4 regions of the Intestinimonas butyriciproducens genome follow, and region 4 is predicted to be linked to each of the others. Evidence: predicted binding sites of a transcription regulator. Region 4 holds the regulator's gene; each other region holds the start of a gene.
The links. Region 4 encodes HrcA, which represses chaperone genes, less so after heat shock. Its sites were predicted from a motif close to TGTTAGCACTCNNNNNNNNNGAGTGCTAACA; they were not measured.
Positions count from the first base shown of each region.

Region 1: SRB521_RS11915 (Hsp20/alpha crystallin family protein) is a predicted target of HrcA. The motif match lies at 4,544-4,574, and genes of this name have one in related genera.
Region 2: htpG (molecular chaperone HtpG) is a predicted target of HrcA. The motif match lies at 4,491-4,521, and genes of this name have one in related genera.
Region 3: SRB521_RS14465 (Hsp20/alpha crystallin family protein) is a predicted target of HrcA. The motif match lies at 6,230-6,260, and genes of this name have one in related genera.

Region 1 is NZ_CP011524.1:2,401,222-2,408,897, forward strand. Features, by position in the region: gene SRB521_RS11895 (hypothetical protein) at 1-564, opposite strand, end outside; gene clpB (ATP-dependent chaperone ClpB) at 680-3,292, opposite strand; gene SRB521_RS11905 (helix-turn-helix domain-containing protein) at 3,324-3,533, opposite strand; gene SRB521_RS11910 (hypothetical protein) at 3,626-3,835, shown strand; gene SRB521_RS11915 (Hsp20/alpha crystallin family protein) at 3,907-4,335, opposite strand; gene SRB521_RS11920 (cupin domain-containing protein) at 4,646-5,059, opposite strand; gene SRB521_RS11925 (MerR family transcriptional regulator) at 5,052-5,459, opposite strand; gene SRB521_RS11930 (hypothetical protein) at 5,891-6,178, shown strand; gene SRB521_RS16220 (hypothetical protein) at 6,436-7,026, shown strand; gene SRB521_RS11945 (DUF3788 domain-containing protein) at 7,109-7,522, opposite strand.
Region 2 is NZ_CP011524.1:2,386,442-2,394,117, reverse strand. Features, by position in the region: gene rplM (50S ribosomal protein L13) at 1-137, opposite strand, end outside; gene SRB521_RS11870 (hypothetical protein) at 329-523, opposite strand; gene SRB521_RS16215 (hypothetical protein) at 675-851, shown strand; gene SRB521_RS11865 (tRNA lysidine(34) synthetase) at 935-1,702, shown strand; gene SRB521_RS11860 (hypothetical protein) at 1,767-1,988, opposite strand; gene SRB521_RS11855 (hypothetical protein) at 2,058-2,297, opposite strand; gene htpG (molecular chaperone HtpG) at 2,523-4,445, opposite strand; gene SRB521_RS11845 (MerR family transcriptional regulator) at 4,576-6,006, opposite strand; gene SRB521_RS11840 (GDSL-type esterase/lipase family protein) at 6,120-6,695, opposite strand; gene SRB521_RS11835 (transketolase family protein) at 6,697-7,644, opposite strand; gene SRB521_RS11830 (transketolase) at 7,646-7,676, opposite strand, start outside.
Region 3 is NZ_CP011524.1:2,924,345-2,932,020, forward strand. Features, by position in the region: gene SRB521_RS14430 (bifunctional chorismate mutase/prephenate dehydratase) at 1-633, shown strand, start outside; gene SRB521_RS14435 (shikimate kinase) at 630-1,121, shown strand; gene aroQ (type II 3-dehydroquinate dehydratase) at 1,118-1,549, shown strand; gene aroE (shikimate dehydrogenase) at 1,534-2,385, shown strand; gene spoIIID (sporulation transcriptional regulator SpoIIID) at 2,539-2,787, shown strand; gene ychF (redox-regulated ATPase YchF) at 2,899-3,993, opposite strand; gene SRB521_RS14460 (short-chain fatty acid transporter) at 4,255-5,607, shown strand; gene SRB521_RS14465 (Hsp20/alpha crystallin family protein) at 5,694-6,134, opposite strand; gene SRB521_RS14470 (DUF6061 family protein) at 6,482-6,733, shown strand; gene SRB521_RS14475 (helix-turn-helix domain-containing protein) at 6,786-7,097, opposite strand; gene SRB521_RS14480 (hypothetical protein) at 7,209-7,673, shown strand.
Region 4 is NZ_CP011524.1:2,787,498-2,795,173, reverse strand. Features, by position in the region: gene dnaJ (molecular chaperone DnaJ) at 1-96, opposite strand, end outside; gene dnaK (molecular chaperone DnaK) at 225-2,087, opposite strand; gene grpE (nucleotide exchange factor GrpE) at 2,175-2,735, opposite strand; gene hrcA (heat-inducible transcriptional repressor HrcA) at 2,747-3,805, opposite strand; gene SRB521_RS13745 (GNAT family N-acetyltransferase) at 4,014-4,505, shown strand; gene SRB521_RS13740 (D-alanyl-D-alanine carboxypeptidase family protein) at 4,725-5,855, shown strand; gene glgB (1,4-alpha-glucan branching protein GlgB) at 6,127-7,676, shown strand, end outside.

The sequences.
Region 1 (7,676 bases), 390 kb from region 4:
GGATTCCGCACGCTGCAGCCGTTCCGCCTCCCAGTCCTCCTGATACTGCATGGCCTTCGCCTTTGCAGTCGCGCCGCTGTCGAGAATCACCGCCTCCGACAGATAGGGCCCTCGGTATCCGATCTTCCACAGGCCCTCTATTACATAATACTCGCCCTCCGTACAGGGAGCCGCAGTCTTCTTGTCCAGATAAATTTGGAACGTCGAGGTCGCGTTTCCCTCTTCCGCCACATAATAGCTAATGCGATCAAATATGTCCAGTCTTTCCCCTTCGACATGTCCAATACGTCCGGCAATCTGCACCCACTGCCCATCATAGGTCTCTGCATAACGGATCAGCTCAGCGTAATCGATGGCAAGAGGGGCCGGAGACGGTGTAGGCGCAGTTTCAGGTGCCGGAGACGCTCTGTGGTCCGACGCGGTGGTCTCCGCAGGGCGAGATGCAAGATCCATCAGCATCAGTGCCGGCGAGAGCAGGCGGGGATTGACTCTTGCAATGAGTACGGACACCACAACGACTAGGCTGACCAGCACAGCCAGCAGGATATTTCGATTTCCGTGCAAGAAAAGCACCTCCGTTTTTTGTAAAATCACACCGCATCGGGCGGCAGTTGCCCAACAGCCCCGCCGGGCATACCCGGCGGGGCCAAAGCTTAACATTGATCTGCTTTTTGCGGAATCATTGCACCTGCATGGCGCTGACGGTGAGCTCGTCCCCGGCACAGTCCACCACCAGGGTGTCGCCGGGCTCCACCTCGCCGGAGATGATCTTCCGGCTGATGAGGGTCTCCACGGTGTGCTGGAGGTAACGGCGCAGGGGCCGGGCGCCGTAAATGGGATCGTAGGCGCTGTCGATGACGTGGTCCTTGGCCCGCTCGGTGAGACTCACGGTGAGCTGCTTGTCTCCCAGCCTCCGGTTGAGCTCCGCCACCATCAGGTCGATGATGTGGGTGACGTTGTCCTTGGTAAGGGGCTTATAGAACACGATCTCGTCCAGCCGGTTGAGGAACTCGGGCCGGAAGGAGTGCTTCAGCAGGTCGCTGACCTGGTTTCTGGCCTCCTCGGTGATTTCCCCGTTGGGACCGATGCCGTCCAGCAGGAACTGAGAGCCCAAGTTAGAGGTAAGGATGATGATGGTGTTCTTGAAATCCACCGTCCGGCCTTGACTATCCGTAATACGGCCGTCATCCAATACCTGGAGTAATATATTGAACACGTCCGGGTGGGCCTTCTCCACCTCGTCGAAGAGGACCACGGAGTAGGGCTGGCGGCGGACGGCCTCGGTGAGCTGGCCGCCCTCCTCATAGCCCACATATCCGGGAGGGGCGCCGATGAGCCGGGAAACAGAGAACTTCTCCATATACTCCGACATATCGATCCGCACCAAGTTCTTCTCGCTGTCGAAGAGGGCTTCGGCCAGGGTCTTGGCCAGCTCCGTCTTGCCCACACCCGTGGGGCCCAGGAACAGGAAGGAACCGATGGGCTTGTCGGGGTCGGCGATGCCGGCCCTGCTTCTCAGGATAGCCTCGCTCACCAGGCGCACGGCTTCGTCCTGGCCCACCACCCTCTGGTGGAGGATGTCCTCCAAATGGAGGAGCTTCTCCCGCTCGCCCTCCATGAGCTTGGACACGGGGATGCCGGTCCATCGCTGGATGATGCGGGCGATCTCCTCCTCCGTGACCTTATCCCGCAGCAGGGAGCGCTCCTTGCCCTCCTGGGCGATCCGCTCCTCGGCCTCCAGGGCCTTCTGGAGCTCGGGGATCTTGCCGTACTGGAGCTCCGCAGCCTTGTTGAGGTCGTACTCCCGCTGGGCCTTCTCCAGCGCCGCGTTGGCGTTTTCCATCTCCTCGCGGAGCTTCTGCACCTTGCCGATGGCGTTCTTCTCGTTCTCCCACTGGGCCTTTTGGGCGTTGAACTCATCCCGCATCTCGGCCAGCTCTCTCTGGATCTCGGCGAGATGCTCCTTGGAAATGCCGTCGTCCTCCTTCTTGAGGGCGGCCTCCTCGATCTCATGCTGGATGATCTTCCGGCGGATCACATCCAGCTCGGTGGGCATGGAGTCGATCTCTGTGCGGATCATGGCGCAGGCTTCGTCCACTAGGTCGATGGCCTTGTCGGGGAGAAACCGGTCGGTGATATAGCGGTTGGAGAGGGTGGCGGCGGCAATGATGGCGTTGTCGGTGATCTTCACGCCGTGGAACACCTCGTAGCGCTCCTTCAGGCCGCGGAGGATGGCGATGGTGTCCTCCACCGTGGGCTCGCTGACCATGACGGGCTGGAACCGGCGCTCCAGGGCCGCGTCCTTTTCGATATACTGGCGATACTCGTTGAGGGTGGTGGCGCCGATGCAGTGGAGCTCGCCCCGGGCCAGCATGGGCTTGAGGAGGTTGCCTGCATCCATGGCGCCCTCGGTCTTGCCCGCGCCCACGATGGTGTGGAGCTCGTCGATGAAGAGGATGATCCGTCCCTCGGACTTCCTGACCTCGCCCAACACCGCTTTGAGCCGCTCTTCAAACTCGCCGCGGTACTTGGCGCCGGCCACCAGGGAACCCATATCCAGGGCGAAGATGGTCTTGTCCTTCAGGGAACCGGGCACGTCCCCTTTGACGATCCGCTGGGCCAGGCCCTCGGCGATGGCGGTCTTGCCCACGCCGGGCTCGCCGATGAGGACCGGATTGTTCTTGCTCTTCCGGCTCAGGATGCGGATCACGTTTCGGATCTCGTCGTCCCGACCGATGACGGGGTCCAGCTTATTCTGCCGGGCCCGCTCCACCAGATCGGAACCGTATTTCTTGAGGGCGTCGTAGGTCTCCTCAGGGTTGTCGGAGGTCACCCTCTGGTTGCCCCGGATGGCGGAGAGGGCTTTGAGCACCCCCTCCTTGGTGATGTTGTAGGTACGGAACAAGTCTTTGAGCCCGCCGTTGGCCGTCTCCACCAGGGCGAGGAGCAGATGCTCCACAGAGACATATTCATCCTTCATGGAGGAGGCCACGGCTTCCGCCCGGTTGAGGGCCTTGTCCACGTCGGCGGCGATATAGACCTTGCCCGCCTCCCGGCCGCCGCCCACCGTCACCCGAGGCAGCTCCTCTACCTCTTTACGGACGGCCGCTTCCAGACTCGGGACGGTGAGGCCCATGCCGCCCAGGAGCTGCGGGATCAGGCCGTTCTCCTGCTCCAACAGTGCGTAGAGGAGATGGACCTGTTCGATCTGCTGGTTGCCGTACTCCTGGGCGATGGTCTGGGCGTTTTGCACCGCTTCCAGGGATTTCTGTGTGAATTGATTCATGTTCATGGTGGTTCACATCCTTTCCGGAGTGATTGATTTACAAATTTTTGGTGTCCCGGCCCAGGAGATAATCCACAGTGACGTGGTAATAGTCGGCCAGGACGATCAGATGGTGGGCGGGAATCTCTTGAATCCCCTTTTCATATTTGTAATACTGCTGCTGTGTTGTTCCCAGCAGGCAACCCACTTCCGCCTGCGTCATATCCTGATCCTCTCGCAAATCGCGCAGTCTTGGATAGCAGTACATGTTATCACCTCATGAGGACCATATCACAAACCTGATTGGATGTATTGACTTTAAACCCGATCAGATTTATAATGTCCCTTGAGGTAAATGCTATGATATCCCCCAAAATCTATATCGCGCGCCCACAGGTCTGCGGCACCTGCGTCCACTATCGCCAGCACTACGTCCTGAGCGAGGGCGGACGGCTCGAACCTCTCTGGTACGGGCACTGTCACGTACCCCACCATGGGCGGTATCCGCAGCCCGACGGGACCTGTCCGCACTGGGAGGCATACAGGGAGGAGCCGGCCAGACCGCGCTGACCGGCTCCTTCTCTCCCAGCAGAGCGCTCCGGAGCCCTGGCGCTTGTCACGCTCCGGCCCATCCGCGCTGTTTACTCTATGGCGATGCGCTTGCTCTCCGGCACGGCAGGAATGACCTTGGGGAGATGCAGCTCCAACACGCCGTTCTGATAGGAGGCGGTGATGTGCTCGTCATCCACACCGCTGATGTCGAAGGAACGGCGGAAGGACCCATAGCGGCGCTCCCTGCGGATATAACCGCCCTGCTCGTTCTTTTCGTCCTTGCTCTCGCTGTGCTCGGCGGAGATGGTGAGGATCCCATCCTTCACATCCAGCTTGATATCCTCTTTCTGGAAACCGGGCAGCTCTGCCTCCAGCACGAACTTGTCGCCCGCGTCGCGGATATCGGTGCGGAAATCGGGCAGGGCGGCGCTGCTGTTGCCGAAGAACTTGCGCTCAAAGTTGTCAAAAATATCAAAGAAATTGTCGTTATTGCGCTCAAAGGGAATCATACCAAACATATAAAAGGCTCCTTTCAAACTGTGATCCATCTTGATTTCTCTGTTAGCAGTCATTAGACTAATTTGCTAAAATCCTTTGCTTTTCATGGAAACCATCCTCTTTCCGGGGACTGCGCCCTCTCGAACGCGCCCCCTTGTCTCATCTTCTGGACCTAGTATAAGCCTGGATTATGAACAAATATACAGGCAAATATGTCTAAACTGTAAATGTTAGCACTCATCATTATAGAGTGCTAATTCCTTGGCGTCAGAAAGGCGGACCGGGCCGTTTCCGGTCCGCTCCGCCCCCTGCGGTACTTCGCTTCTATAGTTACGGCAACTTCCCATATGCCTCGTCATACACCGGCTCGCACCACTCGTTCCCGGCGCCCTCCCCCGGTATCTCCACGGCCAGGTGGGCAAACCAACTGTCCTTGGCGGCGCCGTGCCAGTGCTTCACGTTGGCGGGAATATGGACCACATCTCCGGTCCGGAGTTCACGGGCTGGCTTTCCCTCCTCCTGGTACCACCCCCGGCCGCCGATGCACAGCAGGATCTGCCCGCCGCCTTTTGCGGCCCGGTGTATGTGCCAGTTGTTTCGGCAGCCCGGCTCAAAGGTCACGTTGCCGATGACCACCCCCTCCAGCGAGAGCATATTCAAATAGCTCCGGCCCACAAAATAGGGGGCAAAGGCGGCGTTCTCCGCCCCCCGGGGAAAGATCACGCCTTGCTTCCAGTCACACATGGCCGTTCTTCTTTCCGTCCTGATGCCGCTGAAGCAGCTGCGCCTTGCACATCAGGCCCTTTTCATACCGCTCGATCTTGTGATTGAGCCGGTCCAGCGACTGCTGCATCTCTTCCATGCGGGCCGTCAATTGTTCCCGCTGCTCGATCAGGAGGGCCTTGCGGGCCTCCACGGTCTCGTCGCCCCGCTGGAAGAGGGCCACATACTCGATCAGCGCCTCGATCTGCACGCCCGCGGCGCGCATACACTTCATCAGCTCGATCCAGTTGCAGGACTCCTCGTCGTAGTCCCGGATACCGCTCTTGGTGCGGGGTACCGGTGGAATCAGTCCGATGCGTTCGTAATAGCGCAGGGTGTCCGCCGACAGGTCGAATCTCCTGCTCACTTCTGCAATGGTCATGGCGTCTGTCTCCTTTCCAGCATTCAGCCGGTCTCTCCCTTCGCGCACAAAGGGTCCCGGCGGCCTTTTGAGCCGGACGGGTATCCCGCAGGCCACGCAGTCACCTGCCTTGCCCCGTCCGGCGGTGCGGCCCCATCATAGTAAAGCGTTGTCTCAGCCCTTGTACGTTTGCTTCGCGTTCCTGCAGACAGAGAGGCGTCGCAGGATCTTCTCCTCTGTTCCGCATGCTTTTTACTACCATAACACCTGGAGTAGACTCCAAGTCAATAGGCTGCTCCTCTTTTTTGAAAATATTTTTCAGGCCGGTTTCACGCGGGCCTCCCTGGAAAAGGGAACCCTGCTTTTGAACCGGTTCAAAAGCAGGGTTCCTTCGGCGCCCCAGCGCCGCAGAAAGCGATTGCCCGACCAAAAGAGTTGGTCAAAACCTCCATTTGGAAAATCAGGAAATCCCCTGTTCCGCCAGCCTTACCCGCAAATCTTTCATCCTGAATTCTGCCATTGGGCCGGGGGATGCGGACAAAAAGTTGGAGGGGAAGCAGCTCATTGCTGTGGAGAGCACCAGCTATATCGACAACCATGGTATGAAGTGGAACGGCAACAACCAGTACACCATGCCCATTCAAGTAGCGATGTATCGCTGTTACCAGCAACAGATGCTTCACTTGGAGGAACAGCGGAATCGGCAAGCGGGCAGTTTCAGGAGTTTCCGTGGGCGTTAAAAATGGGGGCGAATCCAGAGAGAAAAATCAGTTCTGCGGTCGTTATCCCGCAGTGCCTGCTCCCACAGGAAAAAAACAGAGGGCAAGCCCCGGAGAGGAGATCAACATGAGCAAAAAAGAGAAACTTCCCCTCTACCTGTCGCCGGAGAAAAAAGCAACCCTGGAGCGAAGATATACGGAAGATGGCAGCCGAAATCTCACCGGCTTTATCGTAAAGTCGGTGGAGCTGGACATGGGTCTGAGTACGCTGGCGGACTGTGTTAAGCTGGACGATGAGTACCTGCGAGGAGAAGGGCGGTACTTTGACGCCCTGGGATACCAAGACCGCCGCGGGGACTCGCACCATTTACCCTGTCGCCCAGCACTGCCGAGTCGCTCCGGGAGCGGAAAAGACTGCCCTGACGGAATGGATCTTTCCCCATCCGTTAAAGCCGGAGCAGCCCACCCCCCGAGCGCTGCCTCTGACAAAACAGAATCCAGTCACCGACTTCCAGCCGGTGACCAAGTGTACCCGAAAGCCCGGTACCGGTTGCATCTCTGACCTCAATGACCACCTCTTGGGGGGCCGCTACTTGCCCGCCCGGCCGGACGGAACCAAACACTTCAAGCCCGTCTACGTCCACACCCGGGAGGAATGCGAGGAGGAACTGAAGGTGCTCATTCGGCAGATGAACGCGGAGCGGAAGGCCGTACAGGACCGCCTGCAGGGGATCACCCCACCGTGCGAGCTCCACAAGAAGGAGCGCCAGATCTGGGCGTACATGAAGTTCCATCCTGAGGAAACTAACATGAACGTCATCACCAAAGGCGCGAAGGCAACCATGCACATGGTGGCCAAGCACTATTGAGATGCTCCAAAAGATGTTGGGAATAGAAAAGCGAGAGGGGACGGCATCATGAATGCGCCGTCCCCTTCTAAGGATCATGTCTCTATTTTCTGTTTGGTTTCCTCTTAATGCCCAAAAGCCTGATAAAATCATCAAACAACGAGGTGTCTGTTGGCTCAAACATCAGCCATTTTCCATCGTGGTAAGTCTGCGTTTCGTCATAAATTCTTTGAACTTCCTCTGAGTAATGTTCTCTGTCATTTACGAATTTCAAGCGCTCATCCTTACCTAAGACGATCATAAATCCTATGCAGTTTTCTCTCGCATACAGTGCGCATAGGGTTTTGCCGCCTCGGCGGTATTTATATTCATAGGTCCATGCTTTCCCACCGCTGCCCCACAGACGTTCCATGTCATATTTTTCATCAATCAAGGCACATAATTGAGTCCAGATCTCGTATAAGGATTTTCCCACTAAAGTTGTCATTTGCTCTGCGTCCGGTACCATGTCAAGCACGACAGCCGCCTCCTCTATCAATCAGAATTATATTGTTATTCTACCGTATAGGTATGAGTTTCTCTATCAAATTCCTCTTATAGCGAGGCGGCTGTCGATCAAGCCTCTCGTGCTCCTTTATCGCACAGGGGCATTTTCCCGTGGGGGATGTGCC
Region 2 (7,676 bases), 400 kb from region 4:
GGGGTGTACTCGGGCTTGTGCTTGCCACGCAGCAGGGTGGCAGCGGTGGCGGCAGTCTTACCCAGGGGCTTGCCCGCCGCGTCCAGAATGTACCACTTGCGGACGATGTTGCCCTTGTTGGCCATAAAAGTGGACATGGTCTAACCTCCAATTTGTACTTCTATGATAAATTTGGTCCAAACATGATTGACGCCCCACTCTTGCCGAGTGGAGCGTTTTGTATTATATCCCATGGGGCCCTAGGTGTCAACAGGTTTTCAGATGTTTTTTAATTTAGAATTTGAAATCTTCTGTTTTCGCAGAAATACTCTTGAATACTGCGGAATACTCAATTCTGTTTTTCAATTTTATCCGATGCGCTCTCGCCCAGACAGTATTCGATCATGCTGATGACCACGTTATTGAAGCTGGTGTCGTTTCCTTTGGTCAGGGCCTCTACCTGGTCGGCGAGCGCCTCAGAGATGTAGAGCGTCTTGTAGACGGCCTGCACCTTCTTTTTTGTCGGCTTCGGCTGAAACGGCATAGAATCGCTCCCTTATGATTCTATTCTATGCAACAAATATATTTTAATATAAACCAGATATTTCTGGTGTAAATAAAAAGGAAATATGACAGACCATTTTTGACAGCATCTGACACGGTCCTGGGGTTAATCTGAAATGGGGGAAGAGCGCGTGAAAAAAATCTTGAAAATACTGCTGATTCTGGCTGCCGCGCTCCTGCTCCACCTTCTGGGGGGGAGCGCGGGCCTGTTCCGGGCCGTGGGGACCCAGGGGCAGGCCGCCGTCCGGGTGTGCATCTGGAGCGGGGCCGGTTTTTTCTGGGTGTCGATCCTGCGCGGCGGAGGATAATGGGGATTCCAGACGAAGGAAAAATATGATAGAATGCTGTCCAAGCAGAGTAAAAAATGCGCTGAGACAGGAATGATATCATGATGAACCAAATTTTGAGCTATGTCCGCCGGTGTGTGGAGGACTACGATATGATCCAGGCCGGGGACCGGGTCGCCGTGGGGGTGTCGGGGGGAAAGGATTCCCTCACCCTCCTGGTGGCGCTGGCCCGGCTGTCCGTTTTCTACCCCAAGCCCTTCACCGTGGAGGCGTTCACGCTGGACATGGGCCATGTGGACGGGGGCGCCGGGATGGACTTTTCCCATGTGGCGGAGTTGTGCGGGGAATTGGGCGTGCCCTATACCCTGCTCCACTCAGAGATCCACCACATCATATTTGACCTCCGCAAAGAGAAAAATCCCTGCTCCATGTGCGCTAAAATGCGCCGGGGCGCGCTCCACAACGCCATCCGGGAGAGAGGGATCACCAAGATCGCCCTGGGCCACCATTTTGACGACGCAGTGGAGACCTTTTTCCTCTCTCTCTTTTATGAGGGACGCATCTCCTGCTTCCAGCCCGTGACCTATCTGGACCGAATGGGCATCACGCAGATCCGGCCCATGCTTTACTGCGGAGAGTGGATGCTCCGCAAAGCGGCGGAGCGGGAGCATCTGCCCGTGGTGTTCAATCCCTGTCCCGCCGACGGCTACACCAAGCGGCAGGAGGTCAAGGAGCTGATCCACAGCCTGTCAAAGGAGTACCCGGACCTGCGGGAAAAGGTCTTTTCGGCCATGCAGCGTCTGCCCCTGCCCGCCTGGGAGCCGCAGGATCACCGGCGGCGGCCGCTGGCGGACGATGGGAGAGAGGAATAAAAAATGGACGTCTGCCCCGGTGGGCAGGCGTCCGTTTTCATCTGTGGAGAAGCGCGGCGCCGGGTCAAGCCTTGCGGCAGGTGAGCTGATGGATGACATAAGGCGACTCTGTGACCACATTCACCGGCTTGGAAAAATCCAGGGTGAAGAGGCCGATAAAAGACTTGGCGTCCACCATGATGGCGTTATCGGGAGAGTGGAGGAACACGTCTTCGTCGGCCGCACAGGCCAGGCGCTGTATGGCGCGGATCTCCTCAATAGACTCAAACTGCACCGGAATGACCATGGAGCATGGCCTCCTTTCAAAATCAAGATGACCGGCGTGAACCGCCGGACGGCTGAGGGGCGGAAGACGTTACCGCACAGCGGCTTTCCTGCGGCTGGCGATCTCCAGCTGACGGATCACATATACGGAATCGGTAACGACCTCCACCGGCTTGGAAAAATCCAGCGTAAAAAGGCCCAGGAAGGACTTGGCGTCCACCAGAATATTGCTCTGGGGAGCGCGGAGCAGCACCTGCTCATCCACCGTCTGCGCCATGCGCTGCAGTCCTGCAATCTCAGCAATGGAATCAAACTTTGTCTCAATGACCATATAGGGCACCTCCTTGTGACACGCTGAGTATAACACGGGGGGCATGGGGGCGCAATGGGCAGGATAACTAAAGTTAGAAATAAGGAATGCTTTCGTTTGAAGCTATTTTTGATGTGCAAATTAAATTATACAGAAAACAAATTGGTAGCACCATTTATTTTGTGCAAATTGATAAAAGTCCCCGGGGCGGTAATAGGCCGCCCCGGGGACCCGGGTAACATTCTTTTATTGCATCAGAGAACAGACCAGCTCCGTATAAGCGGCGGGGTCTTCCAGTGGGAGTCCGGCGATGAGAAGGGCCTGATCATAGAGAAGCTCGGCATAGGTCCTGGCCCGCTCCTTGTCCCCCTCCAGAGCAGCGCGGAGGGCGGCAAAGGCGCCGGAGTCGGGGTTGAGCTCCAGTACCCGGCCTGCCTTCATCTCCTTGGCGGCCTGGGGATCCACACGCTGGAAATACTTCTCCATCTCCAGGGATACGGGGCCGTCGGCGCTCATGCAGACGGGGGCGGACTTGAGGATCTTGGAGATGCGGACCTCCTTGATCCTCTCGCCCAGGGTCTCCTTGACGAAGTCCAGCACATCCTTGTTTTCCTCGGCCTTTTTTTCGGCCTGGGCCTTCTCTTCGTCGCTCTCAGGGAGGGCGTCGTCGTCGCAGACGTTCTTGAAGGGCTTGCCGTCCCACTCGGAGAGGGTGTTCATGACAAACTCGTCCACCTCGTCAGTGAGGTAGAGGATCTCATACCCCTTGTCCAGCACGCGCTCGGCCTGAGGTAGCTTGGCGGCCTTCTCCACGCTCTCGGCGCAGAGGAAGTAGATGGATGGCTGGTCCTCCGCCATGCGCGCTGCGTACTCGGCCAGGGAGGTATTCTTGCCCTCGCGGGAGGACCAGAAGAGGAGCAGATCCTTGAGCATATCCTTATGGGCGCCGTAGTCGGAGACCACGCCGTACTTGAGCTGACGGCCGAAGGCGGAATAGAACTGCTCATATTTTTCACGGTCGTCTTTCTGGAGCTTCAAAAGTTCGGCCTTCACTTTCTTCTCCAGGTTGCCGGAGATGACTTGGAGGACCCGGGTATGCTGGAGCATCTCACGGGAGATGTTGAGGGAGAGGTCGGGGGAGTCCACCACGCCCCGGATGAAACTGAAGTGGTCGGGGACCAGGTCGGCGCACCGGTCCATGATGAGCACGCCGGAGGAGTAGAGCTGGAGGCCCTTTTCATAGTCGCGGCTGTAGTAGTTGAAGGGTGCGTGAGCGGGAATGAACAGGAGGGCCTTGTACTCCACCTGTCCCTCGGCGGACACGTGGACGACCGCCAGGGGGTCTTCCCAGTCGCCGAACTTCTCCTTATAAAATGTGTTGTACTCCTCGGTCGTCACCTCGCTCTTGGGGCGCTGCCACAGGGGCACCATGGAATTGAGGGTCTCCCACTCCTTCACCGTCTCATACTCGGGTTTGTAATCCTCCCCGGCATCCTCCGGCTTGGGCTTCATGTGGGAATGCTCCATCTCCATGACGATGGGGTAGTGGATATAGTCGGAATACTTTTTTACCAAGCTGTCCAGCCGGTACTGCTGGAGGTACTGGTCGTAGTCATCGTCCTCGGTGTCGGGCTTGATGTGGAGGATCACGTCGGTACCGGCAGCCTCCCGCTCGCAGGGGGTCATGGTGTAGCCGTCGGCCCCGGCGGATTCCCACTTCCAGGCCTCGCCGCTGCCGTAGGCTCTGGAGATCACCGTCACCTGATCGGCCACCATGAAGGCGGAGTAGAAGCCCACGCCGAACTGGCCGATGATGTCGGCCACGTCCTGGTTTTCCCCCTCCTTGGCGGCCATCTCCTGCTTGAACTGGAGAGAGCCGCTGCGGGCGATGGTGCCCAAATTCTGCTCCATCTCGTCCCGGGTCATGCCGATGCCGTTGTCGCAGACGGTGAGGGTGCGCGCGTCCCGGTCCGGGATCAGGGTGATCTTGAAGTCGGAGCGGGAGAGTCCCACCTGATCGTCGGTGAGGGACCGGTAGGCCAGCTTGTCCACCGCGTCGCTGGCGTTGGAGATGAGCTCCCGGAGGAAAATCTCCTTGTGGGTATAGATGGAGTTGATCATCAGATCCAAAAGCCGCTTGGATTCCGCCTTGAACTGTTTCTTTGCCATAAGTCAAGCCTCCGTATGAAAAAGATAAGAGAATAAAAAACGATAGTTTAGCACTCTTTATCTTTGAGTGCTAAACTATCATAATCCTTCGTATAGAAAATTGCAAGAGGGTTCAAGAATTGTTTACAAATTATCCCGCTGCGGTGATGGAGAAGGTCTGGCGGAAGGTCTGCGTCTGCCCCTCGATGGGGAGCAGGTAGTGCTCGCCGACCGCCTCATAGCCGCTGTAGTCCACCCGGTTGGTGATGGTGAGACCGTATCTGGTGAAGGAGAAATCCTCAAAGCTTCCGCCGAGCTGGGACGTTGTATCACGGCTGGCAAAATACCAGTTGTGAAGCCCCACTTCGGGCTGAGCGGGCAGGAGGGCGAGCAGGGAGAACAGCGCCAGGCTGTCGTTGGAGTTCAGAAAGGAGGGCGCGGCGCTGGTGGTAAAGGACACGCCGGTGACCACGCCGTCCTCCAGCGTGTACTGAAGGGCGGGAGGGGGATCGGACAGGCCGATGGAATAGGTGCCTGCCGGCGCGACCTTCACCCAGCCGCCATCAGCGTCCAGCACGTAGGTCTCAGCCCCGCCGTACCGGCGCAGGGCGGCGTTGTAGTTTCGGGAGAACTCCGCTACAGTCAGGGGGTGGCGTACCGGCGGGACCAGGACATGGAGGCCCAGCAGCAGGGACACGGCCAGAAGGGTGGCCTCCGCGCCCAGAAAACCCACCCACCGCACCGGGCGCAGGTCCCGGATGGTGTAGGCGCACGTCTCTTCCCAGAGGAGGACTTCGCCCTCCTCAAGGGCGCGCATGCTTTTATAATTGCGGTAGAGCGTATAAAAGGGGATGCCCCAGCCCTCGCCCCGCCCAAATAGGACGGACAGCCGCCCAAAGGCCTGGGAAAAGGTGAGCTTGCCCCCATCGGCGTTCCGGACGGCCAGACCGAAAAGCCACTTGCCCGGGGTAAATCCCCAGGTGCTCAGCAGCAGAGGCTCCAACAGGAATTGAACGCCCCAGGTAAGATAGGCCATCAGCAGGCCCCACATCAGCCCGTCTCCCGCAGTGGTCCGAAAACCCAGGGCCAGCACGGCGTCCAGCAGCAGGCGGCACAGGCTGAAGTCCAGCGAGCGGGCAAAGAAGCGCCTCCAGGGGTGGTTGACGGTAGGGAGGGCGTCCCGTTCCACGCTTTGGAACCGGACACCGCCCTGCTCCAGCCGGACCATTTCCTCCAAATATTTTCCCGCATTCAGATCCCGGTACTGGACCCCGTCGGCCTCCATGGTGCGGCACAGGGCGCGGGCCGCATCTAGGTCGTTGGCCCGGCGCTGGAGACGGGCCTCTTGCTGCCGGAGGGCGGCGGGCAGGTCCAGCGCGCCCGTCTGCATGGCCCTGATGTCCTCCAGAGAGAACTGGAGCTGGCGGAGGAGCTTGATCCGGCGCAGGGTGTCCAGATCGGACCCGGTATAGTCCCGGTAGCCGTTTTCACTGCGGGTGGGGGAGAGCAGCCCCTCTTTTTCATAAAAACGGATGTTGGCCCGGGTCATGCCCAGAGCCGCTTCCAACTGGCCGATGTTCATGGATACACCTCCTGACAGGCCCAGTATAAAGGGTGAAGGGGGTTTACAGTCAAGCCTTTTTCGTAAAAAAGCAGCAAAAACCCGGGCGCCACAGCAGAGGCACCCGGGTTTTCTCAGAGATGGATGGGCGGCAGGGCGGCGCACAGGGCGTCCGCCATCAGGCGGTGCCCCTCCCGGTTGGGGTGGAGGCCGTCCAGATACAGCCGCATGCCCTCCGGCGGCGCAAAGGCCGGCAGGGAGAAGTCCACGGTCTGTATGCGGAAGATCCCGGCAAAGCGGAGCAGCCAGTCCCGGTAGGCACGGAACACCGGCTCCAGCGCGAAGAAATCCGTCAGCTCGGTCCAGGGGGGAGGGACCAGGGCGGGAGAAAGGGGGATGGGCAGGCCCAGCATAGGGCGGATGCCGGCGGCGACCGACTGGTGGACCAGGGCGCCGAGATCAGCCCTGGCCCGCAGGTCGCTGCCGGTGAGAAAGATATCGTTGGCGCCGCCCATGATGAGCACACGGTCCGGCCTCTCATTCAGCACATCCCGGCCAAAACGGGAGAGCATACCGCCCGCCGTGTCGCCGGTGATCCCCCGGTTCACCAGCGTATGGCCCGTCCGCTCCGCGCACAGGCTGACCCAGCAGTCCCTTCGGGGGACGCCGTAGCCATAGGTCAGGCTGTCCCCAAGGCAGACCAGCTTCATGTTACCGCTTCAGCGCCAGGGCGGCCCGGACCTTCTCCACGATGCCCACGGCGGTGAGGCCATAGGCTTCTAGGACCTCGGCGGCCTTGCCCGAACGACCGAACTCATCGTTCACGCCGTGGCGCACCACCGGCACCGGGTACACGCCGGCGAGATAGTCGGCCACGGCGGAGCCGAGACCGCCGATAATATTGTGCTCCTCCGTGGTGACAATGGCTCCGGTCTCCTTGGCGGCCTTGAGGACCAGGGCCTCGTCCAACGGCTTGACGGTGTGCATATCGATGACGCGGGCGTCCACCCCTTCGCCTTTCAGGAGGTCGGCGGCCTTCAGGGCCTCCTGGACCATACCGCCCACGGCGACGATGGTCACGTCGCCGCCGTCCCGAAGCACCGCGCCCTCGCCCAGCTTGAAGGCGTAGCCGGGCAGGGAGGCGGTGACATCCTCCACGGCGGCCCGGCCAAGACGCAGGTAGGCGGGACCGTCATACTCCACCAGGGCCTGGACGGCCTGACGCATCTCATTGGCGTCGCAAGGGCAGCAGACCACCATACCGGGGATGCTCCGCATGGTGGCGAAGTCCTCGCAGCACTGGTGGGTGGCGCCGTCCTCTCCTACGGAGAGCCCTCCGTGAGACCCCACCACCTTTACATTCAGATGGGGATAGGCGATGGAATTGCGGACCTGCTCGAAGGCCCGCCCGGCGGCAAACATGGCGAAGGTGGAGGCAAAAGGCTTCTTGCCGCAGGTGGCGAGGCCCGCCGCCACGCCCATCATGTTGGCCTCGGCAATGCCCATGTTGAGGAAGCGCGCGGGGTAGGTCTGGGAAAATTTCTTGGTCATGGTGGCACTGGACAGATCGGCGTCCAGGACGACCAGCTCGGGGTGCGCTGCGGCAAGCTCCACAATGGCGTCGCCATAGGCGGCGCGGGTCGCGATCTTATCAGCCATGTCAGTTCGCCTCCAATTCCGCCAGGGCGCGC
Region 3 (7,676 bases), 140 kb from region 4:
GTAGGGGAGCAGACGGTGCGGGTGGAGCACTGTCTGGTGGCCCTTCCCGGGGCCTGTCTGGACGGCATCCGCGAAGTCTGTTCCCACGAGCAGGGGCTCAGACAGTGTGCCGAGTTCCTCAAGGCCCATCCCGACTGGCGGGCTGTGCCGCGTCTCAACACCGCGGAGAGCGCAAAATACGTCGCAGAGCGGGGAGATCTCACTCTGGCCGCCATTTGCTCCCGCCGGGCCGCCCGGCTCTATGGTCTGGATATCCTGGCCGAGCGCATCCACTTCAACGCTCAAAACGACACCCGCTTCGTGGTGGTCTCTCCGGTGATGGAGCGCCGGGCGGGCTGCGACAAGGTGAGCGCCCTTTTCGTCCTGCCCCACCGTAGCGGCTCTCTCCATGAGATCATGACCATCTTTGCCGTCAACGGCCTCAACATGATGAAGCTGGAGTCCCGTCCCATCGTGGGCCGGAGCTGGGAATATCTCTTCTTTGTGGATTTTACCGGCGACCTGGCCGCCCCGGGCATGGACGGGGTGCTGCTGGAGCTCTCCCAGACGGCCGAGGGTTTCCGGGTGCTGGGCAATTACAAGGAGGCCTGCGGCGCAGCGTGTTCCGACGGGCAGGGCGGTGGCTTAAAATGAAAAACATTATCCTTATCGGTATGATGGGCTGCGGCAAGACCACCTGCGGCGGCTTGCTCTCCCGGCGGCTGGACCGGGAGCTGGTGGATACCGACGCCCTGATCGCCGCCCGTGAGGGACGGAGCATTCCCGAAATCTTCGCCGCCCAGGGTGAGGACCGCTTCCGGGAGCTGGAACGAGGCGTAGCGGAGGAGCTGGCCCGGCGGGAAGGGCTGGTGGTGGCCTGCGGCGGCGGCCTGCCCCTGCGGGACGACGCCATGGCTCCCCTCAAGTCCAGCGGCACCGTGGTCTTTCTGTGCCGTGACCCGGGTGAGACCTTCGACACCGTGCCCATGGACGCCCGTCCGCTGGCCCAAGAGGGGCGCGAGGCCTTTCTCGCCCGATTCCGGAACCGGGAGCCGGTCTACCGCTTCTGGGCCGATCAGATCGTCACGGATTTCTCGTCGCCGGAGGCGACGGTCAATGCCATTCTGGAGGGATTGTCATGAAATTTCTCATCATCAACGGCCCCAATCTGAACCTGCTGGGCCAGCGCGAGCCCGGCATCTATGGCGAGGAGAACTACACCGCCCTCTGCGGCCGCCTGCGCGCCTTTGCCTCCGCCCATCAGAGTACTGCCGAGTGCTTCCAGTCCAACCACGAGGGAGCCATCATCGACGCCATTCATGCCGCGCAGGGCAACTATGACGCTATCATCATGAATCCCGGCGCCTTTACCCACTATAGCTATGCCATCCTGGACGCGCTCAAGGCGGTCAGGATCCCCTGCATCGAGGTCCACATCTCCAACGTCCATCAGCGGGAAGAGTTTCGGCACAGGTCCGTGACCGCGCCCGCCTGCGTGGGTCAGATCTGCGGGCTGGGGCTGTACGGCTACGAGGCCGCCATGAGGTACTTCCTGTGCATGTCGAACTGAAAAACACCACTCGAAAGCTCTGCGTCATCGGAGATCCGGTGCTCCACTCCAAATCCCCCCTCATCCAGAACACCATGCTCTCGGCACTCGGTTTGGATTATATTTACTTATGTCAACCAGTTTCAGCTGGTCGGGCGGCAGAGTGGCTCTCCGCGGCAAAGGTGGCCGGATATGCGGGCTTCAACGCCACCATGCCCCACAAGCTGGACCTGGTCCCCCTGATGGACGAGCTGGACGAGGACGCCCGCCTATACCAGTCCGTCAATACTGTATGTATAAAAGAGGGGAAAGTATACGGATACAACACCGATGGGCGGGGCTTTTTGCAGGCACTTCTGGACGCAGGAGTGGACCCCGCCGGAAAGCGGGTGCTCCTGCTGGGCGCCGGGGGCGCGGCCAAAGCAGTCGCTCTGAAGCTGGTTCAACAGGGGTGCGTCTCCCTGACCGTATGCAACCGCACCCTGGAAAGGGCCGAGATGTTATGTCAATTCAATGCAGCCGTCATGCGCGCCGTCGGCTTTGACGCTGCAACGCTGCGGCTGGAGGCCTCTAGGGCCGATCTGCTGGTGAACTGCACCTCCCTGGGCATGGGGGGAGTGGCGGGCCAATTCGAGGATTTTCACTTTTTGGACGCCCTTCCGCATGCGGCGGCGGTGTGCGACCTCATTTACCACCCGGCTGAAACGGAGCTCCTGGCCCAGGCCCGGCTGCGGGGCCACCGGACGCTGAACGGCTTGGGCATGCTCATCCACCAGGCCGTCTTTGCTCTGGAACACTTTACGGACACCCAACTAGACGGTGCCGCCATGCGCGCCCTGGTAGAGGGCGTGCTGTGATCCGCCGCGCGGATTCTGGCGGGGCCTCATCTGTCAGAACATATCCACCCCATGGGAAACGGGACCGCCGGATTGGCGGTCCCGTTCTTTCTCCTCTCTTCCGCGCATATACATCCAGCAGTGGAATCCAAGATGCGGGGGAGTGTTGTGAGTGTGAAAGGGAACATCGAGGAGCGGGCCTGTCAGTTGGCTCTTTACATAATCGAGAACAAAGCGACGGTGCGCGCCGCGGCTCAGAAGTTCGGTATCAGCAAGTCCACGGTTCACAAGGACCTCCAGGACCGCCTGCCTGCGTTCAATAAGCCCCTCTATTTGCAAGTGAAGGCAGTCCTGGACGAAAACAAGGCTGAGCGCCACATCCGCGGCGGTATCGCCACCCGCAAAAAATACAAGGGGGATTAGGGTTTGTCCGCATTTGCACTCGGCCAAACAGGGGGCCGCGGTCCGTATGGACCGCGGCCCCCTGTTTTACGTCGTTCCATATCCGACAGGCGATCCGCCGGGGTAAGGCCCTCATACGTTGAAGCGGAACAGCACTACGTCCCCATCCTGCATCACGTATTCTTTTCCTTCTGACCGCACCAGGCCCTTTTCTTTTGCGTGCACCAGATCTCCGCACTTCACCAGGTCCTCAAATGCCACTACCTCCGCGCGGATAAAGCCCCGCTCGAAATCGGAGTGTATTTTTCCGGCCGCCTGAGGCGCCTTGGTCCCCTGCTTGATGGTCCAGGCCCGGCACTCATCCTCACCCGAAGTGAGAAAAGAGATGAGCCCCAGCAATGCATAGGATGCCTTGATCAGCCGGTCCAAGCCGGACTCGGCGATCCCCAGATCATCCAAAAACATCTTCTTTTCATCGCTCTCCAGTTCAGCGATCTCCGCCTCCAGCTGCGCACACACGGGGATCACCTGGGCACCTTCCTTGGCGGCCACTTCAGATACCTGTTTGTAGTAGGCATTGTTTTCGTAGTCGGAGAATCCGGCCTCATCCAGGTTTGCCGCGTAGATGACAGGTTTGAGGGAGAGCAACTCAGATGTGGCGATGAGCGCCGCATCCTCCTCACTGCACTCATAGGAACGAGCGGAGCGGCCTTCGTTGAGCCAGGTGAGCAGCTCCTGAAAGACTTCCGCTTCCCGTGCGGCCTTCTTATCACCCGACTTTACCAGCTTGGCGGCCTTCTCCACCCGGCGCTGGACCATCTCCATATCCGCCATGATGAGTTCTATGTCAATGATCTCGATGTCTCGCAGTGGATCGGTGGAGCCCTCCACGTGGATGACATTGGGGTCGTCAAAGCAGCGCACCACATGAACGACGGCGTCCGTGGCCCGAATATTGGAGAGAAATTTGTTCCCCAGCCCCTCTCCCTTGGAGGCTCCCTTCACCAGCCCGGCAATGTCCACGAACTCAATGACGGCGGGGGTGGTCTTCTTGGGCTTATAGAAGTCGGAGAGCCAGTCCAGGCGGTGATCCGGCACCGCCACCATCCCCACGTTGGGATCGATAGTACAGAAGGGATAGTTGGCCGACTCCGCGCCGGCATTGGTAATGGCGTTGAACAAGGTCGATTTGCCCACGTTGGGCAACCCCACGATGCCAAGCTTCATAGCAAAGACGTCCTTTCGGTGTAAGAATACGAAATAAGCTCCATTATTATACCGGATACCAGGGCAAAACACAAGCCCGCCCCAGCGGCTGGGAACGATATTCCTCTCTCCAATAAAGATTCCGTCAATTCTCTCGTTAAGTTTCCGCCAAGCTTTCCCCAACCGTGTTGACAGCGGACCTCTTTTCCATATGATTGTAACTGTAACTGGCGCCTAGGTTGGGGGGCACCAGTTTCAATTGGGAAGATTGGGAGGAATTGTATGTTCAAGAAATTCACAAACGGCTGCGTGCGCGTAGTCAATCGATGGCTGCCGGATGCCTTCCTGTTCGCCGTCATCCTGACCATTGTGACCTTTGTGGGGTCCATGATCGGGACAAAGCAGACCCCCCTTGAGCTGGTCGACGCCTGGGGTAATTCCAAGGGCTTCTGGGGCCTGCTGTCTTTCTCCATGCAGATGGCCCTGGTGCTGGTCTTCGGCTCCGCCATGGCCTCCGCCAAGATCTGCAAGCGTTTTCTGGGGGCCATTGCCTCTGTCGCCAAGGACAAAAAGAGCGCCATCCTGGTCACTACCTTCGTCTCCACCGTCTGCTGCTGGCTCAACTGGGGCTTCGGCCTCATCGCCGGCGCCCTCCTGGCCAAAGAAGTGGCCCGCCGGGTTCGTGACGTGGACTATCCACTTCTGATCGCCTCCGCCTACTCCGGCTTCGTGATCTGGCACGCGGGTCTCTCCGGCTCCATCCCCCTGCAAATGGCCGCAGAGGGCGGTACCGAGATCCTGGGCGTCTTCTACTCCGCCCCCATCACCGATACCGTTCTGCATCCTGCCAACCTGATCATGGTGGCCGTCATCCTCTTCCTGATGCCCTTTGTCAACTATGCCATGCACCCTGATGCCGAGCACACCATCATCGTGGACCCCGCCCGGCTGGTGGACGAGGAAGAGCGTACTTATACAGTGGGCACCCCCGCCGAAAAGATGGAGCACAGCAAGATCCTGTGGGCCATCACTCTTCTGCTGGGCTTTGCCTACATCATCTATTACTTTGCCACCAAGGGCTTTAACCTGGACCTGAACATCGTCAACATGATTTTCCTCTTCCTGGGCATTTTGCTCCACGGCGACCTGCGGAAATATGTGGACGCCATTGGAGACGCCGCTTCCGGCGCCGCCGGTATCCTGCTTCAGTTCCCCTTCTATGCCGGCATCATGGGGCTGATGGTGGCTCAAAATCCCGAAACCGGCGTATCCCTGGCCGGCATCATCGCCGACTTCTTTGTCAGCATCTCCAACGACGTCACCTTCCCCATGCTGACGTTCCTGTCCGCCGGCCTTATCAACTTCTTCGTCCCCTCCGGCGGCGGCCAATGGGCCGTGCAGGCGCCTATCGTCATGCCTGCCGCCACCACGATGGGAATCGAATACGGCCGGGCCGCCATGGCCATCGCCTGGGGCGATCAGTGGACCAACATGGTACAGCCCTTCTGGGCGCTGCCCATCTTGGGTATGGCCGGTCTGTCCGCCCGCAATATCATGGGATACCTGGTCATTGTGACCATCTTCACTGGCGTGGTTGCCTGCCTGGGCTTCCTGGGCTGGGCCATGTTCTTCTAAAACTTGCCTTTTCTCTCTCTCCTTACAATAGGAGCCCAACACACACAAAACCCGCAGGCTTTTGGCCTGCGGGTTTTGTGTGTGTTTTACTCAATTGCGATCCGGTTCGGAGCCGACGCCGCCTTGGCCTCCCGCTTGGGGATTTCCAGACGGAGGATGCCATCCTCGTACCCGGCTTTGATTTCATCAGGTTTTACATCGCCCACGTAAAAACTCCGGCTACATGCCCCGCTATAGCGCTCCTGGCGGATGTAACGGCCCTTCTTATCCCTCTCATCCCTGTCCAGACCCTTGGCCGCGCTGATGGTGAGGTATCCGTCGTTGAGCTCTACATTCACCTCGTCCTTCTTGAAGCCGGGCAGGTCTACCGCGACCTCATAGCCGCTTTCGGTTTCCTTCACATCCGTCTTCATCAGGTTCTTGGCCCGCTTGCCATAAAGGGGATTGTGCTCCCCAAAGAAATTCTTTTCAAAAGAGTCTCCAAAGAAATCGTCAAACAAATTCTCGCTGAAAATGCTGGGCAACATAAGTCATTCCTCCATTCGTTGTCTTACCTTTTTGCCCTGCAGAGAAGACCTTTTCTGGTCCCCTTCCCTTGGTACGGTTCTACTATAGTCCTCTGTTTTAGCACTGTCAATATAGGAGTGCTAAAATTCATAAAAGAAACACATTTGATACAAAGAAATGTCACATTTAAAAATTAACCAAAAACGAAAAATCCCCAAAGCCTTGGCTTAACAGTGATAAGGAACTAAATCGCTTATCAACTGTTAGCTGACGGTTTTCGGGTGCATACGAAACTCCCGTCTGATTCCTAACAGGAATTAGGCGGGAGTTTTTCTTGTTAACAGAGCTTATATTGGAGGATAGCATTATGAAAACATTACTTTCTTGTGAATTTAACATGGATACCGGCTGCGTTGAACTAAGATATTCTGACGGCAGCATGATTTCCATTAACTGCACCGCTGTAGAGGACGAAGTTGCGAATAGCCGTTTCCAGCGGTCTGAACTGGACTGGCTCATCTATAATGATCCGCTATCCTATGCGGAATTGATTTTGAATGGTGATCCAGAAAAATACTTACGAACCGTCACGGAGATACCACAGTCAGATTTCGATTGATAAGCAAAGCCGCCAGAGGCACATCCATGCGATGCTGCTTCTGGCGGCTTTTTTACATTTTGTCAATCAAAGCAAACACTACGGCTTGTTGCTCTTCACTCAATCTCGACCATCGTTCCAGGAGCTTCCTTTGTGAATCAGTCAGAGAAACCGGTGAATCTTCTTCTGCGAATAGCTGAGAAAGCGTGATGCCAAAAGCCATGCAGATTTTTTCCAACGACGGAATAGTGGGAACCATATTCTTGCGATACCACGAGGAGATCGTAGACTGCGGCAAACCAGAGCGTTCTGCAAGCTGATACTCCGTCCAGCCCCGATCCTCTCGATATGTGGTTATGGCAGAGAGAATATCTTTCACCTGCATCACCCCTTTGCTTGTGTTCTTCGTAAATTATACTTTTGTTTGTCGTTGCTCTTTAATAATTTTAATCGTATAATTTTAACGATATACGCAAGCAAAAGGAGAATGATTTCAGTGAGCCAGAAAAGCTGTTTCTTTATTGGGCACAGAGAAACACCGGAAGAAATTTACACAGTGCTATGCGCCGCTGTTGAGGAGCATATAGTCCGCTACGGCGTTACTGAATTTATTGTTGGTCGTTATGGATGTTTTGACGGTCTTGCGGCAAAAGCCGTAAAAACCGCAAAACAAACCCATCCAGAAGTCGGACTGACATTATTGCTGCCGTACCATCCAGCAGAGCGCCCGATTCCTGTACCGGATGGATTTGACAGTACCTACTATCCTCCAGGGATGGAAAATGTCCCTCGTAAGGTTGCTATTGTCAGGGCAAATCGGTATATGGTCGATCATACTGATTTCCTCATTGCCTATGCGTGGCACCCTGCCAGCAATGCAAGAGACCTTCTCGAATATGCAAGAAAAAGAGAGAGCAAAGGGTTAATCCAGGTGACAGCCTTGCCGCATATCGATTTATAAGAA
Region 4 (7,676 bases):
TTTGGCCAATTTCCGGTAGGACTTTTTGATCTCATCGTCCGTGGCGCCCTTTGAGACGCCCAGAACTTCATAATAATCTCGTTTTTGGTCAGCCATATATGGTCACCTCTTTCAATGAGGAGGATCGATTGCGCAGATACAGCGGGCGCGGACCGTCCGCCGATACATTCTGCGTGGGACGGAGGAAGCTCCCCCGTCCCACGGCAGTCAGGTCATTCCGGGATTTACTTGTTGCCGTCGTCGTCCACGACCTCATAGTCGGCATCCACTACATTGGGATCGGTGTCCGCGCCGCCGGCCTGTGCTCCACCGGTGAAACCGGCGCTGCCCTGCGCGCCGCCGGCCTGGGCGCCGGCCTGATTATAGAGCTTTTCGCTGATGGGATAAAAGGCCTTGCTCAGTTCCTCGGTGGCGGACTTGATGGCCTCCACGTCGGTGCCCTTCAGGGCGTCCTTGAGCTTGGTGAGGGCGGCGTCCAGGGTCGCCTTGTCGCCGGAGTCGATCTTGTCCTTGAGCTCTTCCATGACCTTTTCGGTCTGGTACACCATCTGGTCGCCCTGGTTGCGGACATCCACCTCTTCCTTCCGCTTGGCGTCCTCGGCGGCAAACTGTTCGGCCTCCTTGACGGCCTTCTCCACATCCTCTTTGGACATGTTGGTGGAGGAGGTGATAGTAATGTGCTGCTCTTTGCCGGTGCCCATATCTTTGGCGGAGACGTTCACGATGCCGTTTGCGTCGATGTCAAAGGTGACTTCGATCTGAGGCACGCCGCGGCGGGCCGGTGCGATCCCGTCCAGATTGAAGCGTCCCAGGGTCTTGTTATACTGCGCCATCTCCCGCTCGCCCTGGAGCACATGGACCTCCACGGAGGTCTGATTGTCTGCGGCGGTGGTGAAGATCTGGCTCTTCTTGGTGGGGATGGTGGTGTTGCGCTCGATGAGTTTGGTCATTACGCCGCCCATGGTCTCAATACCCAGGCTGAGGGGGGTGACGTCCAGGAGCAGCAGGCCCTTCACATCGCCCACCAGCACGCCGCCCTGGATGGCGGCACCGATGGCCACACACTCGTCGGGGTTGATGCCCTTGAAGCCCTCTTTGCCGGTGAGCTTTTTGACCATCTCCTGCACGGCGGGGATACGGCTGGAGCCGCCCACCAGCAGGACCTTGGCGATGTCGTTGGCGGCGAGACCGGCGTCGCTCATGGCCTGGCGCACAGGACCGGAGGTCCGCTCCACCAGGGAGGCGGTGAGCTGGTCGAACTTGGCCCTGGTGAGGGTCAGATCCAGGTGCTTGGGGCCGGTGGCGTCGGCGGTGATATAGGGGAGGTTAATGGCGGTGGAGGTGACGCCGGAGAGCTCGATCTTGGCCTTCTCGGCGGCCTCCTTCAGCCGCTGCATGGCCACTTTGTCGCTGGAGAGGTCGATGCCGTTGGAGCTCTTGAACTCAGCTACCATCCAGTCCATCACGGCCTGGTCGAAGTCGTCGCCGCCCAGATGGGTGTCGCCGGAGGTGGACAGCACCTCGATGACGCCGTCGCCGATTTCCAGGATGGACACGTCGAAGGTGCCGCCGCCCAGGTCGTAGACCATGATCTTCTGATCCTGCTTCTCCTTGTCCACGCCGTACGCCACGGCGGCGGCGGTGGGCTCGTTGATGATCCGTTTCACGTCCAGGCCGGCGATCTTGCCGGCATCCTTGGTGGCCTGGCGCTGGGCGTCATTGAAGTAGGCGGGGACGGTGATGACGGCCTCGGTGACGCTCTGGCCCAGATAGGCCTCGGCGTCCGCCTTCAGCTTCTGCAGGATCATGGCGGAAATCTCCTGGGGTGTGTAGGCCTTGCCGTCGATGTTTACCTTGTGGTTGGTGCCCATCTCGCGCTTGATGGACATAATAGTGCGGTCGGGGTTGGTGATGGCCTGGCGCTTTGCCACTTGGCCCACCATCCGCTCGCCGTCCTTGGAGAAGGCCACCACGGACGGGGTGGTACGGTTGCCCTCTGCATTGGCGATGACAACGGGCTCGCCGCCCTCCATAACAGCCACGCAGGAGTTGGTCGTACCCAGGTCGATACCGATAATCTTAGACATAATAAATTCCTCCAATAATAAAGAAATTGGCTTTACAAATTCAACTGAAACGGCGTCTTCCGCCTGTTCCGGGGGACCCTGGCGTCTCTAGTTGGCCACCTTTACCATAGCGAACCGGATGACCTTTTCCCCCAGCCGGAAGCCGGCCTGAAAGACCTCCACGACGGTGTTCTCTTCGGCGCTCTCGTCCTCCACATGCATCACGGCGTTGTGAAGCGAGGGGTCAAAGGGCTGCCCCAGGGCGGGAATCTCTTCGATGCCCAGCCGGGTCATGATCTCCTTCAACCCGGTCATGGTCATCTCCACACCCTTGGCGTAGGCCTCGTCACAGGTCTCCTGCTTGAGGGCACGCTCCAGGTTGTCATAGACGGGAAGGAAAGCGGATACCGCGTCGGTTTTGGCGTCGGCATAGGCGGATTCCTTCTCCTTCTGTGACCGCTTCCGGAAGTTATCATATTCAGCGGCCAGACGCAGATATTTGCTCTCTTTTTCCGCCAGCTCGTTTTTCAAGGCTTCCAGCTCCTCCACCAGGGGATCGGGGGCAGTCTCAGCCTCCGGCGTACAGTCAGGCTCCGCTGAGGGCTGGGCCTGTGCGTGTTCTGCGGGAGACTCTTGGATGGGGTCCTTTTTCTGATCCTTTTTACTCAAGGTGTTTCCTCCTATTTTTCCTTGGCGCCGTCGTCCGCCGGAGGGAGCTCGCCCGTTCCGAAGAGGCGGGTGAGGCCGGAGGCGAAATACGCAAGGCGCGCGGTGATCTTGGCGTAGTCCATTCGGGTGGGGCCCACCACGCCGATGACCCCTCGCATACCGTCGCCGATCTCGTAGCTTGCCACCACCACGCTGGTGTCTTTCAGGGCGTCTACTACGTTTTCGGGACCGATGAGGATCTCCATGGGACCGACCTGAGGCATGGGGAAGCGGCCTGCGTCCTGATCCTCGCTGAGGTAGCTCATGAGGGGGGCGGCCCGGTCCAGACTCTGGTACTCGGGGTGGGAGAGCAGACTGGCGATGCCCGCCGTATGGACGGTGCGCTGCTCCAGGCTCTCCAGCACGTCGATGGCGAAGGACACCACCAAGGAGATGAGCCCATAGGCCTCACCGGCCGCGTGGGAGGCTACCCGCATCAGCTCAGGGGTGATCTCATCCAGCGTGAGACCGGTAAAGGTAGTGTTCAAAAGGGTGTTCAAAAGCTGAAGCTGTGCCTCCGAGAGATCGGCGGGCAGCCTGACCAGCCGGTTGCGCACCACATTGGTATCGGTCATCACCACGATGATGAAGGAGTCGCTGGCGACCATCAGAAGGTCAAAGCGCTGGATGGTGACCTTGCTGGCCCGGTCGGCCAGGGCAAAGGCGGGATACCGGGTGAGCTGGGAGACCACCCGCCCGGCCTGGTCGATGACCTGGTCCAGCTCCCGCATCTTCAGGTGAAGCGCCTGGTTGAGCCGCTTGGTCTCCTGGACCGACAGGCGGTAGTCGTCCATCAGCTCGTTGACATAGATGCGGTAGCCCTTGGGGGAGGGAATCCGCCCCGCGGAGGTATGGGGCTGCTCCAGCAGGCCCAGCTCCTCCAGGTCCGCCATCTCGTTGCGGACAGTGGCCGAGGAGACGTTCAGGCCGGGCGTGGAGGCCACAGCCTTGGAGCCCACAGGCTCCGCCGTCTCGATATAGTTTTCGATGATGGCGCGGAGGATTTTTTTCTTCCGGTCGCTCAGGTCCATACCGCGCTCACCTTCTTTTCCAATCTCAGTATGTTTAAAATCTTAGCACTCGACATCTCTGAGTGCTAATGTAAATCTACCACTACCCGGAAAAAAAGTCAATAGCAAAGGATGTAAATTAAATGTGAACGAAAAATCCCGGATTTATGCTTGCAAAAGCGGGATTTGATTGCCAGCGGAATTGCCAAAAGGGGGGGAGTGTGGTAAGATGGGTAAAACGGCGAAAGTGGGGGAGCATATGTCAGAGGAATTTGTCATTATCGACTACGAGGACCAATATAAGCCGGAGCTGTTGGCGATCTCTCTGCCCTGGCTGGAGGAAAACGACATTCTGGAGCCGGCAGACCTGGAACAGTTGGAGCATCCGGAACGGGTGCTGGCAGGCGGCGGGCGCATCTTTCTGGCCCGGGCGGGGGAAGAGATCGTGGGAATGATGATGCTGGAGCTCTTCCGGGACGGCGTGGCGGAGCCCTTCAAATTTGGGGTGAAGGCTCCCTGGCGCAACCGTGGGATCGGCAAAGCTCTGATGCGTGCAACCATCGACGCGGCCCGGGAACTGGGGGTACATACCCTGGTCCTCACCTCCCACCACAGTCTGAAAGCGGCCCTCCATGTATATGAAAGCTTCGGTTTCCGCTACGAGGCCCATGACAACGTGGCCTTTGCGCTCTCCGATATCATGATGAAGATGGAGCTCTAGGGCGTATCGGAAAAGGGGAGAGCGCCCGACCGGCGCGGGGCTCCCTTGCGATCGGCCGGGCCCCTGGACCGCCTCTCCGATGCGCCCCCGCCTGCTCTGCCCTGGGACGGCGTCGCAATTGCGGGGCGGTGTCTGAAATAAAATTTCTTCCAGTATAGAAGGCTCGCTTCCTCCACATCCTTTTCGTAGTAACTTCGATGATGGAGGAGAAGACCAACTATGAAACGAATTCTCGCGGCATTTCTATGCGCCTGTCTGCTGGTCCTGCCCGCCGCCGCCGTTACCGGCGCTCCGGAGACCGAGGCAGGGTCCGCCGTCCTGATGGAGAAGGAGACGGGCACCGTCCTCTATGAGGACCACGCCCACGACAAGCTGGAGCCCGCCAGCGTGACTAAGGTGATGACACTGCTGCTGGTGATGGAGGCCATCGACTCGGGGCGGCTCAAGCTGGACGATATGGTTACCGTCTCTGCCCGCGCCGCCTCCATGGGAGGGTCACAGGTCTACCTCAAAGAGGGGGAGCAAATGACGGTGGACGACATGCTCAAGGCAGTCGCCGTGGTGTCGGGCAACGATGCCGCCGTGGCTCTGGCCGAACACCTGGCCGGCAGTGAGTCCGCCTTTGTGGAGAGGATGAATCAGCGGGCCCGCGAGTTGGGGATGGAGGATACCAATTTCCTCAACTGTACGGGCCTTCCGGCGGCGGGACATCTCACCTCCGCCTATGATATCGCATTGATGAGTCGGGCGCTGATCGGCCACGCCAAGATCCGGGAGTACACCACCATCTGGATGGACACCATCCGGGACGGACAGTTCCAACTGGCCAACACCAACAAGCTGGTGCGATTCTATGAGGGCTGTACGGGGCTGAAGACCGGCTCCACCGACTCCGCTCTCTACTGCCTGTCCGCCACTGCCGAGCGGGACGGAATGGAGCTGATCGCCGTGGTGATGAAGTCCCCCACCTCCGCCCAGCGGTTTGAAAGCGCCAAATCCCTTCTGAACTTCGGCTTTGCCAACTATACCCTGTTGGATATCCAGCCGGACGCGGCCATCCCGCCGGTGGAGGTATCCCTGGGTACCCTGGATCAGGTGCAGCCCATTCTGGGACAGGGCAGCCGGATTCTGGTGGACCGGAATGAACTCAATGAGGTGACCACGGAGCTTCGACTGACGGACAATGTGGAGGCCCCGGTGGAACAGGGACAGAAACTGGGAGAGATGGTGGTTTCCGTGGGGGGACAGGAGCGGCAGGTGATTCCCCTGGTGGCCGACCAGGCTGTGGAACGTCTGACCCTGCCCGGAATCTTTGCAAAGTTCGTGAAACAGTTATTTATGGCAGGATAAGCGGTATAAAGACGCCCGCCGGGACATAAAATCCCGGCGGGCGCCTTTCTCTTGGTGGGCGCTGTATGCCGATCTTACAAAAAGCTGAGAAACTTTATGTGCAGAATTTACGATTCGCGGCGACCTGCGCCTTGACGGATAAAGGTTTGTGTTGTATAATTCATACAAATATATGGAACAAAAAAATTAAGCAATTAGCCGTAATGACAACATATGAGACAAAATTTTTTTAAAATTTGGATAAATATACCAATGAAATGAGGAGTGTGCCATGGAAAGCCCAAAAAAGTACCCTCCGGCGGACAGCCGGACGGAGCAAATGATAAAGGAGTATGCCGCCGGAGAGGCCCTTCGGGCGTGGGAGTACATGGGTTCCCATCAGGAGGAGCGTGAAGGCATCCCGGGCTATGTGTTCCGGGTCTGGGCGCCCCATGCGGCAAAGGTGTCGGTAGTGGGGGACTTCAACGGCTGGGAGGCGGAGCGGGGCCCCATGCACCTGCTGGGCGGGGGAATCTGGGAGGCCTTTGTGCCTGGGCTCCAGCGGTATGACATCTATAAGTATGCGGTGGAAGCTGCGGACGGGCGCGTCCTTCTCAAGGCCGATCCCTACGCCTTCCACGCCGAGACCCGGCCCGGCACGGCCTCCAAGCTCTATGAGCTGGGGGAATACCGGTGGGGGGACAGGGCCTGGCTGGAGTACCGGAAGAACAACCCGGTCTACCACAGACCGCTGAATATCTATGAGATCCATTTGGGGTCTTGGCGCAGAACAGGGGAGGGGGAGTTCCTCTCCTATCGGGACATTGCTCAATACCTGGTCCCATATGTAAAGGAGATGGGTTTTACCCATGTGGAGCTGTTGCCCATCACCGAGCATCCGCTGGACGACTCCTGGGGCTATCAGTGTACCGGGTATTTTGCGGCCACCAGCCGCTTTGGCACACCCGACGACCTGATGTATCTCATCGACCAGCTCCACCAGGCCGGTGTGGGCGTGATTCTGGACTGGGTACCCGCCCACTTCCCGAAGGACGCCTTCGGACTCTATGAGTTTGACGGACAGCCCTGCTATGAATATGCCGATCTGCGCAAGGGAGAACACGCCGACTGGGGTACCCGTGTCTTTGACTATGGGAGGAACGAAGTCCGCTCCTTTCTCTACTCTTCGGCCCTCTTCTGGCTGGAAATGTTTCACATCGACGGATTGAGGGTAGACGCCGTAGCCTCCATGCTGTATCTTGACTATGGCCGCAAGGACGGAGCGTGGGTCCGCAATATCCACGGCGGCAATGAGAACCTGGAGGCCGTGGATTTCCTGCAGAAGCTCAATGAGCGGGTCTTCGCCGCCCATGACGATGTGCTGATGGTCGCGGAGGAGTCCACCGCCTGGCCCAAGGTATCTCATCCGGTCTCTGAAGGCGGCCTGGGCTTCAACCTGAAGTGGAACATGGGATGGATGAACGATGTCCTCCACTATATGAAGATGGACCCCTACTTCCGCCAGTTCAACCATAAGGATATCACCTTTTCGTTCCTGTACGCCTTTTCCGAAAACTTTATCCTGCCCCTTTCCCACGACGAGGTGGTGCACATGAAGGGCTCGCTCCTCAACAAGATGCCGGGGAGCTATGAGGAGAAGTTCGCCGGTGTGCGGGCCTTTTATGCCTACATGCTCACCCATCCGGGCAAAAAGCTGCTGATGATGGGCAGCGAGTTTGGACAGTGGAACGAGTGGCACTTTGAATATTCACTGGACTGGCACCTGCTGGACAATGAGATTAACCGCAAGACCCAGGCCTTCTTCCAGGCGGCCAACCACTT